Regions from separate parts of the Streptomyces sp. NPDC048516 genome, predicted to be linked through region 1. Evidence: riboswitches for the same ligand, from Rfam matches in the RefSeq annotation. Region 1 holds a riboswitch; each other region holds the start of a gene.
The links. Region 1 has a riboswitch for cyclic di-AMP ahead of ACGFR7_RS30005 (M23 family metallopeptidase). Riboswitches for the same ligand answer to the same signal wherever they lie in the genome.
Positions count from the first base shown of each region.

Region 1 (4,273 bases):
TTAAGGGCGGGCACGGACCGTGTTGACGGGCGGTTTCGGATCCCTCACCTCTGTTTTGGCGGGGCGCCGGAGCCGGTACACCGGGAGGGAGCGCTCGACATGAGCCGCCATCAGGGCACGGGCCCGTTCCGCATCCCCCCGGGCCACCGCGTCCAGCACCGCGCCGTGTTCGTCCCACGACTCCCGCGTACGGGCGGGCAGCTCCACGGCGTACATCCACTCGATCTTGCGCCGTAGCTGGGTCAGCAACGCCGTCAGGCTGGGGCTGCCGGCCGCCTGGGCCAGCGTCTCGTGGAACCAGCCGTCCAGTTGGCGCAGATCCGCCGGGCTGCCGTGACGGGCTCGCTCGCGGCCGAGCCGTACCAGGCCGCGGAGGACCTTGAGGTGGGCCGGGCTACGGCGGATGGCCGCGCGTGCGGCTCCCAGCGGCTCCAACAGGGCGCGGACGTCGAGGAGATCGGCGGCCTCCTGCTCGGTGGGCTCGGCGACGCAGGCGCCCGCGTGGTGGCGGGTGGTGACAAAACCTTCGGACTGCAGAGTCCGCAGGGCTTCACGGACCGGCACCCTGGAGACGCCGTACCGGGCCGCAAGGATCTCTTCGATCAGCCGGCTCCCCGGCGCCAGCGCACCGGAGACAATGTCATCGCGAATCGCCGTGCACACCGCATGAGCGGAAATATGGCCTCGCATCTTCCGTGCCTCCGCCGTAATCCCCTGGAAACGTCGCCGGTCGGCGACTATTCCGTGACTCTATTCGACCGGAACGCCTTTTCGGCGGGCTCCGGTTATTCAGGGAAATTTTTTGGCCGGAAGTGGGCGGGAGGGCACGGCGTATCCCCTGCACACCGACCCGGCACCGGATACAGCGAAGCCCCGGCCGTGGAGCCGGGGCTTCGGGCGGACGCTCGGTCCGGTGGCACGCGGCCCCGGTGAGGAGCGCGGGCGGGCGAGACGGAAGATCAGACCTTGACGCCGTGCGAGTGCAGGTACGCGATGGGGTCGATGTCCGAGCCGTAGTCGGCGCCGGTACGGGCCTCGAAGTGCAGGTGCGGGCCGGTGGCGTTGCCGGTGGCGCCGGAGAGGCCGATCTGCTGGCCCGGGGTGACGTGCTGGCCGACCGAGACGCCGAGCGACGACAGGTGGCCGTACTGGGTGTACGTACCGTCGTTCATCTTGATCACGATGTTGTTGCCGTACGAGCCGCCCCAGCCGGCCTCGACGACGGTGCCCGTGCCGACGGCGTGGACGGAGGTGCCGGAGGCGGCGTGGAAGTCGATGCCGGTGTGGCTGCCCGAGGACCACAGGCCGCTGGAGGCCTTGTAGGAGGTGGACACGTAGGAGTCGGCAACGGGGGCGACGAAGGTGTTGAGGCGCTTGCGCTCCGCCTCGCGGGCGGCGCGCTCCTTGGCCTTGCGGGCGGCCTCGACGCGCCGCTTGGCCTCCTCGGCCTGCTTCTTGGCCACGGCCTCGGCCTTCGCCTTCGCCGCCGCGGCCTCCGCTTCGGCCTGCTGCGCGTCGGCCTGGGCCTCGACATGGTTGGCGAGCTCGTCACCGAGCACGACCGCCTGCTGCAGACCGGTGTCGTGGGCGCGGGCCTCGTCCGTGGCCGCCAGCGCCGGCGAGGCCACGGAGGCGACCACGCCGCCGGCCGCGAGGGTGGCTATGCCGGCGATGTTGCGGGTCGTCCGAACGGGGCGGCTCGTACGACGGTGCTTCCCGGTGGCACGGATGAACGCCATGTACTGGCTTGTCCTTTCCCTCCTTCTCGCCTACCGGGTTAGCTGACGGGTTCGGAGCAGGAAGGTCTCCTACGGGCTCCTCCGGAGGGGAGTCCGATTCACCCCAAGGGACTCTGGGTCCCCGGCTCCCCTGGCTCGCGCCGTACGGGGACTCGGCGATGACTGTCCGGTGCCACGGTTGTGGCGGACTTGTGACGAACAGCCGGACCGACGCTAGACGGGGCAACTTTCAATCGGCAAACAGAACCGCTTTTTTGTGCGGGATGCCACAAGAACCGGCGCACCGGCCGCAATAAACCGGACATACGGCAACTCCCGTGGCAGACCATCGCCACGGGAGTTGCTTTGTCGATATGTGACCTTCCGTCACACGGGTGGCACTAGGCGCCGATGACCGTCACCTCACCGATGCCCAGCGCCTTGCTGGGCTCGGCGATCTGTGCCGCATCGCCCACCAGGACCGTCACCAGCCGGTCCACAGGGAAGGCGTTGACGGCCGCCGCGGTCGCCTCGACCGTGCCGGTCTCCGCGAGGCGGACGTAAAGCTGCGCCTGGAAGTCGTCCGGCAGGTGCTGCTCCACCTGGTCGGCGAGGGTGCCGGCGACGGCTGCCGCGGTCTCGTACTTCAGCGGCGCGACCCCGACGAGGTTCTGTACGGCGACATCCCGCTCGTCGTCCGTCAGCCCCTCTGCCGCGAGGGTGCGCAGCACGTTCCACAGGTCGTCGAGCGCCGGGACGGTGGAGGCGGTGTCCACCGAACCGCTGATGGCCAGCAGCGAGGCTCCCGTGGCCCCCTCGGGGGACGTGGGAGCGGTGGAGCGAAGCACCTGGCCGAAGGCGCGCACCCCGTAGGTGTAGCCCTTCTCCTCGCGCAGAACACGGTCCAGACGGGAGGTGAGGGTGCCGCCCAGGCAGTATGTGCCGAGGACCTGCGCGGGCCACACCCGGTCGTGCCGGTCGGCGCCGATACGCCCGATGAGCAGCTGTGTCTGGACGGCGCCGGGGCGGTCCACGATCACCACACGGCCGGTGTCGTCGGCGACGATCGGCGAGGCCTTCAGCGGCTCGGCCGACGAGCCGCTCCACGCGCCGAGCGTCTCGGCGAGCGCGGCGTCCAGGTCGACCCCGGTGAAGTCACCGACGATGACGGCAGTGGCCGTGGCGGGCCGTACATGGGCGTCGTAGAAGGCGCGGACGGCCGCGGCATCGACGCGTCCGACGGTCTCCTCGGTGCCCTGGCGCGGCCGTGACATACGGGACGTCGCCGGGAACAGTTCCTTGGACAGCGCCATCGCCGCGCGCCGGGCCGGGTTGGCGAGCTCGTGCGGGATCTCGTCGAGACGGTTGCGCACCAGCCGCTCGACCTCGCTCTCCGGGAAGGCGGGCGCGCGCAGCGCGTCGGCGAGCAGGCCGAGCGCACGCGGCAGCCGGGACGCCGGCACCTCGAGGGACACCCGTACACCGGGGTGGTCGGCGTGCGCGTCCAGAGTGGCACCGCAGCGCTCCAGCTCGGCGGCGAACTCCTCCGCGTCGTGCTTGTCGGTGCCCTCGGACAGGGCGCGCGCCATGATCGTGGCGACGCCGTCCAGGCCCTCGGGTTCGGCCTCCAGCGGAGCGACGAGGTTGATCTCGACGGCGACGACCTGCTGGCCGGGGCGGTGGCTGGTCAGGAGGGTGAGCCCGTTGGGCAGTTGGCTGCGGTCGGGGGCCGGGAAGGCCCACGGCCTGGGCGCGCCGCCCTGGGGCTGCGGGTGAAAGTCCATGCTGCACACGGGGGAATCGGCGTGGGTGGTGGCGTCGCTCACTGGTCCGCCTCCCCTTCCTCGGTGTCGGCGGCGTCGGTCGGCTCGGTGGGCTCGTAGACGAGCACCGCGCGGTTGTCGGGGCGCAGCCGGGCCTTGGCGACCGCCTGCACCTCCTCGGGAGTGATGTCCAGAACCCGCTGCACTGCGGTCAGCGCCAGCTGCGGGTCGCCGAACAGGACGGCGAAGCGGCACAGTTCGTCGGCGCGGCCGCTGACCGTGGCCAGCCGGTCCAGCCATTCGCGCTCCAGCTGGGCCTGTGCCCGCTCCATCTCCTCCGGGGTCGGGCCCTCGGCGGCAAAGCGGGCCAGCTCCTCGTCGACCGCGCGCTCGATGCCGGGGACCTCCACTCCGCCGGACGTCTTCACGTCCAGCCAGCCCAGCGAGGGTGCGCCGGCCAGCCGCAGCAGGCCGAAGCCGGCCGCCACGGCGCTGCGGTCACGGCGCACCAGCCGGTTGTACAGGCGGGAGGACTCGCCGCCGCCCAGGACGGTCAGCGCGAGGTCGGCGGCGTCCGCCTCACGAGTACCGTCGTGCGGCAGGCGGTAGGCGGCCATGAGGGCCCGGGCGGGCACGTCCTCCTCGACGACCTCGCGCAGCTCACCGCCGATGACGTCGGGAAGCGCGCCGTCCCGCGGCGTCTGCTTGCCGTCGTGCGCGGGGATCGAGCCGAAGTACTTCTCGACCCAGGCCAGCGTCTGCTCGGGGTCGATGTCACCCACGATCGACAGG
Region 1 covers NZ_JBICWS010000019.1:19,687-23,959, forward strand. The annotation lists gene ACGFR7_RS30000 (GntR family transcriptional regulator) at 1-690, opposite strand; gene ACGFR7_RS30005 (M23 family metallopeptidase) at 960-1,739, opposite strand; cyclic di-AMP (ydaO/yuaA leader) riboswitch at 1,752-1,907, opposite strand; gene ACGFR7_RS30010 (M16 family metallopeptidase) at 2,120-3,502, opposite strand; gene ACGFR7_RS30015 (M16 family metallopeptidase) at 3,541-4,273, opposite strand, start outside.

Region 2 (4,273 bases), on a different contig from region 1:
GCCGTCCAGATAGCGCTGCGGGTCCGCGGACAGCAGCAGCCGTACGGTCGGGTCGACGCCGCCGGAGCGGTACTGGCTCGCGGCCACGGCGCCCAGCTCGCTGCGGGCGTCGTTCAGTTCCGCGGTTCGGCGGGCGGCCTCGTCCTGCAGCCTGCTCAGCTCCTCGCGGGCGGTGCCGGCGGCTTCCTTCGCGCCGTTGTAGCTCTGCGTGGCCACCTCTGCCTCCTGGTACAGCGCGTTGACCCGGTCCTTGACCCGGTCGGGGGTGAGCCGGTGGGCGGCCTGGCCGGCGCCGTCGGCAACGGCGGCGACGGGGGCACCCTCCGCCGCCGGAGCGAAACCCGTGGCGGTGGCGGCGCCGGCCAGGGCCAGGGTGGCGGCCGTGCGGGCGGTGCGTGCGCTGCGTGCGCCGCCGGTGAGCGCGGCGAGCGGATGCTGCCGCGGCTTGCGGTGCGAGGCCACGGTGGCCGTCACTTCCTTCCCTTGGTGCCCGTGGGCCCGGCGGCGGTCCGTCACGAGGGAACGGACCGCCGCCGCACCTCACGGCGGGGCGGCCGACAGGACGCCGGTGGGAGGCCGGCGAGGGCGGGGAGTCGACCGCCTGGAGGAGGACGCTAAGCCTGGGTGTTGCGGTGATGAGTCCGCTTGCCCGGGATTGCTCGCTTTCGACCGGGGTCGGTGCGCGGGTGACCATGGCGCCACGGCCACTCGGCCGGGACCGGGCCCGGCCTGACCGAAGCGGCGATTGTGGGCGCCCTGCCTGAAGGGCCGTGCTATGCGGCGGCTACGATCCAGCACTATGGACGTAGTAATCAATCTCTTCGTCGGCCTGCACATCATCGGCATCGCCTCCCTGCTGGGCGGCTTTCTGACCCAGATGAAGGCGATGGGCGCGGGCACCGCCCGCTTCGTGCCGGCGATGCTGCACGGCGCGCTGACGATGCTGGTCACCGGCATCGTGCTGGTCGGCCTCAACCAGGCCGAGGATCACAGCCTCAACACCATCAAGCTCGGCATCAAGATGGCCGTTCTGGTGGTCATCCTGGCGCTGGTCTACGTCAAGCGGGACGACGAGAAGATCGCCCCGCCGCTCTTCGGCGCGGTCGGTGCGCTGACGGTGGCCAACATCTTCATCGCCGTGCTCTGGACCTGAGCGGAACGGCGGACGCCCCGCGAGCCGGGCGCGGGGCGCAGGCCGGGGCGGCGTACGCCCCGCCGGCAGGGCTCCGGGCGCCGACGCACGGGCTCCTCAACGGCACACCGCGCGGTCGTCGCACTCCTCATCCGGAGGCGACGGCCGCGCGGTGGCGTGTGGGGGGTGGCCGTGGGGGGTGGCCGTGGGGGGTGGTCTGACGGGGGAGCGGGGGCCGGGCCTCAGCCCGGGCGGACGCTCCCGTAGATCGGCATGTAGTAGATCGACTCCTCCCGGACGTTGGCGCCCGGGTGCGGGGCGTGGATCATCTTGCCGCCGCCTATGTACATGCCGACATGGCTGATGTCGTCATAGAAGAAGACCAGGTCACCGGGCTTGAGGTCCTTGGTGGCGACCCGCTGGCCGGCCTTGACCTGGTCCCAGGTGGTCCGCGGCAGGCTGACGCCGGCCGCCTTCCACGCCGCCTGGGTCAGTCCCGAGCAGTCGTACGAGCTGGGTCCGGTCGCGCCCCACACATACGGCTTGCCCATCTGGGAGCGGGCGAAGGCGAGCGCCTTCTCGGCCTGGACGGAGGACGAACCCCCGGTCGAGCCACCGTTGTCGGAGCCGCCACCGGTCTGACCGCCGGACGGGCCGCCCCCGTCGTGCTGCTGCCGGCGCTCGCGCTCCTGCTGCTTGCGGGCCTCCTCCTCGGCCTTGCGCTTGGCCGCCGCCTCCTTCTGGCGCTCCAGCTCCGCCAGCCGCGCCTTCTCCTGGGCGGTCAGCTTGGACAGCAGCTGCCGGGCCTCGGTCAGCTTCTGCTGGACGGACTGCTTGGACTCCTTGAGCGAGGCCTGCGACGTCTGCAGCCGTTCCAGGTCGCGGGTCGCCGCCGCCCGCTGCCGGGCGGCCGCGGCCTGCTGCTCCTGGTAGTCGGAGACGGCCTCCTTCTGCCGCCCGGTCAGGCGCTCCATGAGGTGGCTGCGGTCGAAGAACTGCTGCGGGTCCTTGGCGAGCATCAGCTGCGCCGTCGGGTTCATGCCGCCGCTGCGGTACTGCGCCGCGGCGAAGGCGCCCAGCCGGCGCCGGGCGTCGTTCATCTTCTCGGCCCGCTCGGCGGCGGCGTCGAGCAGGCCGTCGACGCGGTCCCGCTGGTCGTCGGCGTGCTCCTTGACGGCGTTGTACTTCTGGGTGGCCACCTCGGCCTGGTGATAGAGCCCGTCGACCTTCTGCTTGACCTCTTCGATGCTGGGCTTGGGCGCCCGGGGGGCCGCGTCGGCGGACTGCGAGAGCAGCGTGGCCGAGGCGAGGGCGGCGGTGGTGAGCCCGACCGCCGTACGCCTTCCTCCGGGCGAGGTGAGAATGCTGGTGCGCGGCTTGCGATGCGACGCCAAGGCCGGCGACTCCTTCCGTGGACCGCCTACCGGGTTAGCTGTCGGGTTCGGGCGGTGTCGCTGACGGAAGGCTTGCCCTACGGTCCGGATGCCCGCTGGCGACGGCTGTCCGGATCGATTCACCCCGGTGGTGCTGGTGGGTCCCCGGCTCCGGTTGCCCGAAGGCAGGGCCGGACTCGGCGTGGGCGGCCCGTGCGGACGCTGTCGTCCACGGGGAGGCGGGCTGCCTGAGCGAGGACGTTAGCCAACTCGTGTGGCTCCTGTGAAGGCTGATGTTCGATATGCCCGAAACCTTTTTGTGACCTGAACGCGATGCGAGGGTTGTCATGGCAGATGTCGGATTCGGGTAGAGGAGCCGCCGACCGGTTTGCGCCGGCCCCGGACGCCCTGACCTGCCGCGGTGCCACGGCCCGCGGTGAAAGCGGGCCGCAATCGGCTACTGGGCCGCGGGCTGTCAGTGCGGCGGCCTAGACTCGGTGGGCGATGAGCAGCCTCTTTGACGACAGCTTCCTGGCGGACCTCGGCCACAAGGGCGAGGAGGAGCACCCTCCGCCCCCCGAGGACGAGCACGGCCCGGCCCCGGAGGAGATCCCTGCCGACCTCTTCGGCGGGAGGTTCGACGCGCCCCCGCCCAGAGAGGCGTACTACCGCGACGGTGCGGCCCGTCCCGTCCTCGACCCGGCGACGCTGCTGGAAGGGCTCAACGACGAGCAGAAGGCCGCCGTGGTGCACACGGGCGGCCCGCTGCTGATCGTCGCCGGTGCCGGCTCCGGCAAGACCCGGGTGCTCACCCACCGCATCGCTCATCTGCTCGCCGAGCGCCATGTCCACCCCGGCCAGATCCTCGCGATCACGTTCACGAACAAGGCCGCCGGCGAGATGAAGGAGCGCGTCGAGGAGCTGGTCGGCCCGCGCGCCAACGCCATGTGGGTCTCCACCTTCCACAGCGCCTGCGTGCGCATCCTGCGCCGCGAGTCCAAGAAGCTGGGCTTCACCTCCTCCTTCTCCATCTACGACGCCGCCGACTCCAAGCGCCTGATGGCCCTGGTCTGCCGCGATCTGGACCTGGACCCCAAGCGCTACCCGCCCAAGTCCTTCAGCGCGAAGATCTCCAACCTCAAGAACGAGCTCATCGACGAGGAGACCTTCGCCGGGACCGCCGCCGACGGCTTTGAGAAGACTCTCGCCGAGGCGTACGCGATGTACCAGGCCCGGCTGCGCGAGGCCAACGCCCTGGACTTCGACGACATCATCATGACGACGGTCAATCTGCTCCAGGCCTTCCCGGACGTCTCCGAGCACTACCGCCGCCGCTTCCGCCACGTCCTCGTCGACGAGTACCAGGACACCAACCACGCCCAGTACACCCTCGTCCGTGAGCTGGTCGGCCCCGCCGAGACCGCCGCCGAGCTGTGCGTCGTCGGTGACGCCGACCAGTCGATCTACGCCTTCCGCGGTGCCACGATCCGCAACATCCTCCAGTTCGAGGAGGACTACCCGGACGCGACCACGATCCTGCTGGAGCAGAACTACCGCTCCTCGCAGACGATCCTGTCCGCCGCCAACGCCGTCATCGAGCGCAACGAGAACCGCCGCCCCAAGAACCTCTGGACGGACGCCGGGGCCGGTCCCAAGATCACCGGCTATGTCGCCGACACCGAGCACGACGAGGCGCAGTTCGTCGCCGACGAGATCGACCGGCTGACCGACGCCGGTGACGCCAAGGCCGGCGACGTCGCGGTCTTCT
Region 2 covers NZ_JBICWS010000002.1:81,104-85,376, forward strand. The annotation lists gene ACGFR7_RS04260 (NlpC/P60 family protein) at 1-474, opposite strand, end outside; gene ACGFR7_RS04265 (hypothetical protein) at 800-1,153, shown strand; gene ACGFR7_RS04270 (NlpC/P60 family protein) at 1,375-2,526, opposite strand; cyclic di-AMP (ydaO/yuaA leader) riboswitch at 2,534-2,718, opposite strand; gene pcrA (DNA helicase PcrA) at 3,010-4,273, shown strand, end outside.
Region 2: another riboswitch for cyclic di-AMP. It lies ahead of ACGFR7_RS04270 (NlpC/P60 family protein); the one in region 1 lies ahead of ACGFR7_RS30005 (M23 family metallopeptidase).

Region 3 (4,273 bases), on a different contig from region 1:
TGCGCACTACCGCCTTCACGTCCCTGGCCGCCGTGCTCGGCGAGGTCTGGGCCGTCACCTATCGCGGGGCCCTTGAGGACTACCAGGAGGCCGGGGCGGAGAGTGCCATGGTCTTCGTGGTCGCGCTACTGGCCCTCGGGCTCAACCGGTTCGTCCAACGGAGCGATGCCCACCTGGCCTCCGTACGGGACATCTCGGAGGCCGCCCAGCGCGCCGTACTGCCCACGCCCCCCGAACGGCTCGCCGGCCTCGGCGTCGCCGCCCGCTACGTGGGGGCGCGGGCGGATGCCCGGATCGGCGGCGACCTCTATGCGGTGCAGGACACCCCGCACGGCGTACGGCTGATCGTCGGCGACGTACGGGGCAAGGGGCTGGAGGCCGTGGAAGCCGCGGTGATCGTCATCGGCGCCTTCCGCGAGGCGGCGGAGCAGGAGACGACGCTGGAGGCGGTGGCGGGCCGGCTGGAGCGGGCGCTGCAACGCGAGGGCGGACGGCGCGCGGGGCTCGACGAGTTCGAGGGGTTCACCACTGCCGTCCTCGCCGAAATCCCCGCCAATGGGCAGTCCGTGCTGCGCGTGCTCAACCGGGGCCATCCGTCCCCGCTGCTGCTCACCCTGGACGGCGGGCTGCGTGAGCTGGTGCCCGCGGTGCCGGCGCTGCCGCTGGGCATGAGCGAGGTGGCGAGCTGGCCGGACCGGTCGGACGAGACGTTCTTCCCGGCCGGCGCCCTGCTGCTGTTCTTCACCGACGGGGTGACCGAGGCCAGGGACCTGCTGGGCCGCTTCTACCAGCCGGCGAGCAGACTGCGCGGCCGTCGTTTCCGGGGTCCTGACGCCCTCCTGGACACCCTCGTCGAGGACGTCGCACGGCATACGGGCGGCGCGCCGGCCGACGATATGGCCTTGTTGGCGGTGCAGCGGCCGATGCGGGCGTAGGGAGGGCGGGGAAGGACGTAGTGCGGGTGCAGGGAGGACGTAGTGCGGGTGCGGGGAGGGGGCCGTAGCCCCGGCAACGCTCGCCGTCCCCTGCGGCAGGCCTTACACCACGCCCTCCGCCCCCGGGAGCCGGTGCAGGCTTTCACCGTACGGACCGCTGAGCGCGACCGGGCGCTCGTCCAGGGCGAGGGTCAGCAGCGCGTCATGCGGGTGCGGCGAACGGGGCGCCGGCGTGGGGATCCAGGGCAGGACGGAGTGGTGCTCGTGGGAGACCCAGTGCCCGCCGCCGGGCCGTCCGCGCAGCAGCGACCGCACGAGATGCGCGAACTCCTCGCGGCGGGCGGGCGCGAGGCCGGCCAGCGCGGTGCTGTGGAAGATGACCAGCGTGGCCTCGGGCGGTGCCTCGGCGGCGAGCGCGGGCAGCTCGTGGAGCAGATCGCCGCGCACCATCCGCGGCCGTGGCGCCGCCCGTACCGCCTCGACGGCCGCGGCCAGCCGCGCCGCCCGTGCCCCGTCGCCCGGCCATACGAGCGCCTGCAGCCAGCGCAGATCGTCCGGTTCGGCGGCCGGGTCGAGCGGGTCGAGGCCGATTCCGGCCCGCCAGACGATCCGCGGCATCCGGTCCAGGCCGGGCAGCTCGTCGGCCGCCCACCCCGTACTACGGCACTCCAGCACCAGCGGGCTCTCCGGCGCCCCTGCCACTGCCACTGCCATTGCCTCGGAGCGACGGATACCGCTTCCCCCGTCGTCCTCGTACGAGCGCAGGTAGCGATGGCGGTAGCGGTAGCCATAGCGATCGGGATGCAGACACAGCCCCGCCGACGTGCCGACCTCCAGCAGCGCCAGCGGCTGCGGCAGGCGGGCGAGCAGCGGCAGCAGCGTCGCGCAGTGGGCCGGCTCATCGGTCCGGGACGAGCGCTGCATGATCACCGCACGCACCTCGCTCCAGTGCCGTACCGTCCACTCGCGCCAGCGGCCGTACGCCGTTTCGCCGCGCGGCCCCAGCTCGGCGTGCGGGCCGTCGAGATAGCGGACGGCGGCGAGCAGAAGCTCCGGCTGCTGGGCGCCGCCGGCCGGCAGCGACCCCGACAGCAGATCGCAGAGCTCCGGGTCCTGGCTGATCCGCGCGCTCAGCTCCTCATGCGCCGCGGACCGCCCCCGCGCCTGACGCCAGGAGAACTCCCGGTACCGCTCCGCCAGCCCCCATGTGCCGGCAACGGCGCGCGCGACGTGACGGGTGTTCCCGGTGTTCCCGACGTTGACGGCCATGATCCGACGTTACTGCTCTCACGTTCCGTCACCGAGGGGCACCCCTCCGCATAACGACTGGTGCACAATCGCCGCGAGATCGTTTAGGGGAGGGCGGTCAACTCGCCCGGTTTGCGGCCGTGCTGGCCGAAAAAGTCCACGCCAAAGCTCCTGCCCAGCCGCTACGAAATCCCGGGAAGGCTTGGAATTCGACCACGATCTCTATTACTGTCCGATAACGCAGCGCGGTCGTCCCAGCCGTCGCAAGAGGCGGCACCGTGCGCCGACGCCGAATCCCGCACGCGCTTTTCACGCACCTCCAGCACCTCGAACTGCACCAAGGGAACCGGGGAACCACTTCCTTGGGGTGAATCGGACGCTCTCCGCCAGCGGGCGCCCGTAGGAGACCTTCCTGCTCCGAACCCGTCAGCTAACCCGGTAGGCGAGAAGGAAGGAAAGGAGAGCGCCCCCGTGGCGTCCAACAGGCCTGCCCCCGAGGGTCCGTCCGCCTACGACCTCGATGACCGAGGTGCCTTCCCGGGCCCCGGTGATGCGGACAACAACAACGACGGACCGTGGGAGGAATGGAATCCCACCGAGGATTCCGTCCGCTCGGTCCGCGGCAAGCACCGGGTGGCCAAGCAGCGTGGCGGCGGGCTCGCCCGCGGTGGCACGGTCCTGGGCGTCGGCGTCATCGCGGCGGTCGGTGCCGGCGGAATGGCCACGGCCGAGGGCCGCCCTCCGGTGCCGATCTCGATGCCCGACGTCGGCGGAATGGCCGACGACCTCGCCGACAAGCTGCCGGACGTCAAGTCCCTCCCCGGCGTTGGTGACCTCATATCGGACGCGGACGCGGACGCCGACGAGGGCACGGATACGGCCGCGGCCTCGGCCGCAGGCAGGGACACGGGCACGGCCTCCGCCGCGGCCGGCAACGCGGCCTCGGGCGCGGACGCCGGTGAGGCGCTGCGCAGCCGCATCCTCCAGCAGGCCGACGCGCAGCAGGGCGCCGCCGAGCAGGAGGCCCGTGAGGGCGCCGAACACGCCGCTTTCCAGACCGCCGATAAGGCAGCCGACGCCCACCAGAAGTCGGCCGAAAAGGCCGCAGCAGCCAAGAAGGCGGCCGAAGTGGAGGCCAAGCGCGAGGCCGAAGAAGCGGCCCGTCAGAAGGCGGAGGCCGCCCGCCTCGCCAAGCTGGCGAAGAACTTCATCGCTCCCGTCTCCTCGTTCACCCTCACCGCCAGCTTCGGCCAGGCCGGCGACCGCTGGGCCGCGGACCACACCGGCCAGGACTTCGCCGCGCCGACCGGCACGCCCGTCAAGGCCGTGCACTCCGGCACCATCACCCAGGCCGGCTGGGCCGGCTCGTACGGCTACCGCATCGTCCTCACCCTCGACGACGGCACCGAACTCTGGTTCTGCCATCTGTCCTCGATGGTGAAGACCTCCGGCAAGGTCAGCACGGGCGATGTCATCGGCCGCGTCGGCGCCACCGGCAATGTCACCGGCCCGCACCTCCACCTGGAGGTGCGCCCCGACGCCGGCGACCCGATAGACCCCATGCCGTGGCTGCGCGATCACGGCATCAAGGTGTGAACGCCTGACGGGATGTGCCGTCGGGGGAGAGGGAACGGAGGGAATAACTCCGCTCCCCCGACGTTGCCACCACGTATGACCGCGACACACACCCCCCGGAATCATCAGTCCCTGGGCTCGCTCTCCGTCTCCCCGCTGTCCCTCGGCGGTAACGTCTTCGGCTGGACGGCCGACGAGAGCGAATCCTTCGCCGTGCTCGATGCCTACGTCGCGGGCGGTGGCAACTTCATCGACACCGCCGACGTCTACTCGGCCTGGGTCCCCGGCAACAAGGGCGGTGAATCCGAGACCGTCCTCGGCAACTGGCTGACCTCCCGCGGCAACCGCGACGATGTCGTCATCGCCACCAAGGTCGGTGCCCACCCGGACCACAAGGGCCTGTCCGCCGCCACCGTCAAGTCCGCGGTCGAGCTCTCCCTCACCCGCCTGCGCACCGACTACATCGACCTCTACTACACCCACTACGACGACGAATCGGTGGAGGTCGGCGAGTT
Region 3 covers NZ_JBICWS010000024.1:59,747-64,019, forward strand. The annotation lists gene ACGFR7_RS32705 (PP2C family protein-serine/threonine phosphatase) at 1-935, shown strand, start outside; gene ACGFR7_RS32710 (DUF2332 family protein) at 1,038-2,204, opposite strand; cyclic di-AMP (ydaO/yuaA leader) riboswitch at 2,488-2,643, shown strand; gene ACGFR7_RS32715 (M23 family metallopeptidase) at 2,655-3,779, shown strand; gene ACGFR7_RS32720 (aldo/keto reductase) at 3,855-4,273, shown strand, end outside.
Region 3: another riboswitch for cyclic di-AMP. It lies ahead of ACGFR7_RS32715 (M23 family metallopeptidase); the one in region 1 lies ahead of ACGFR7_RS30005 (M23 family metallopeptidase).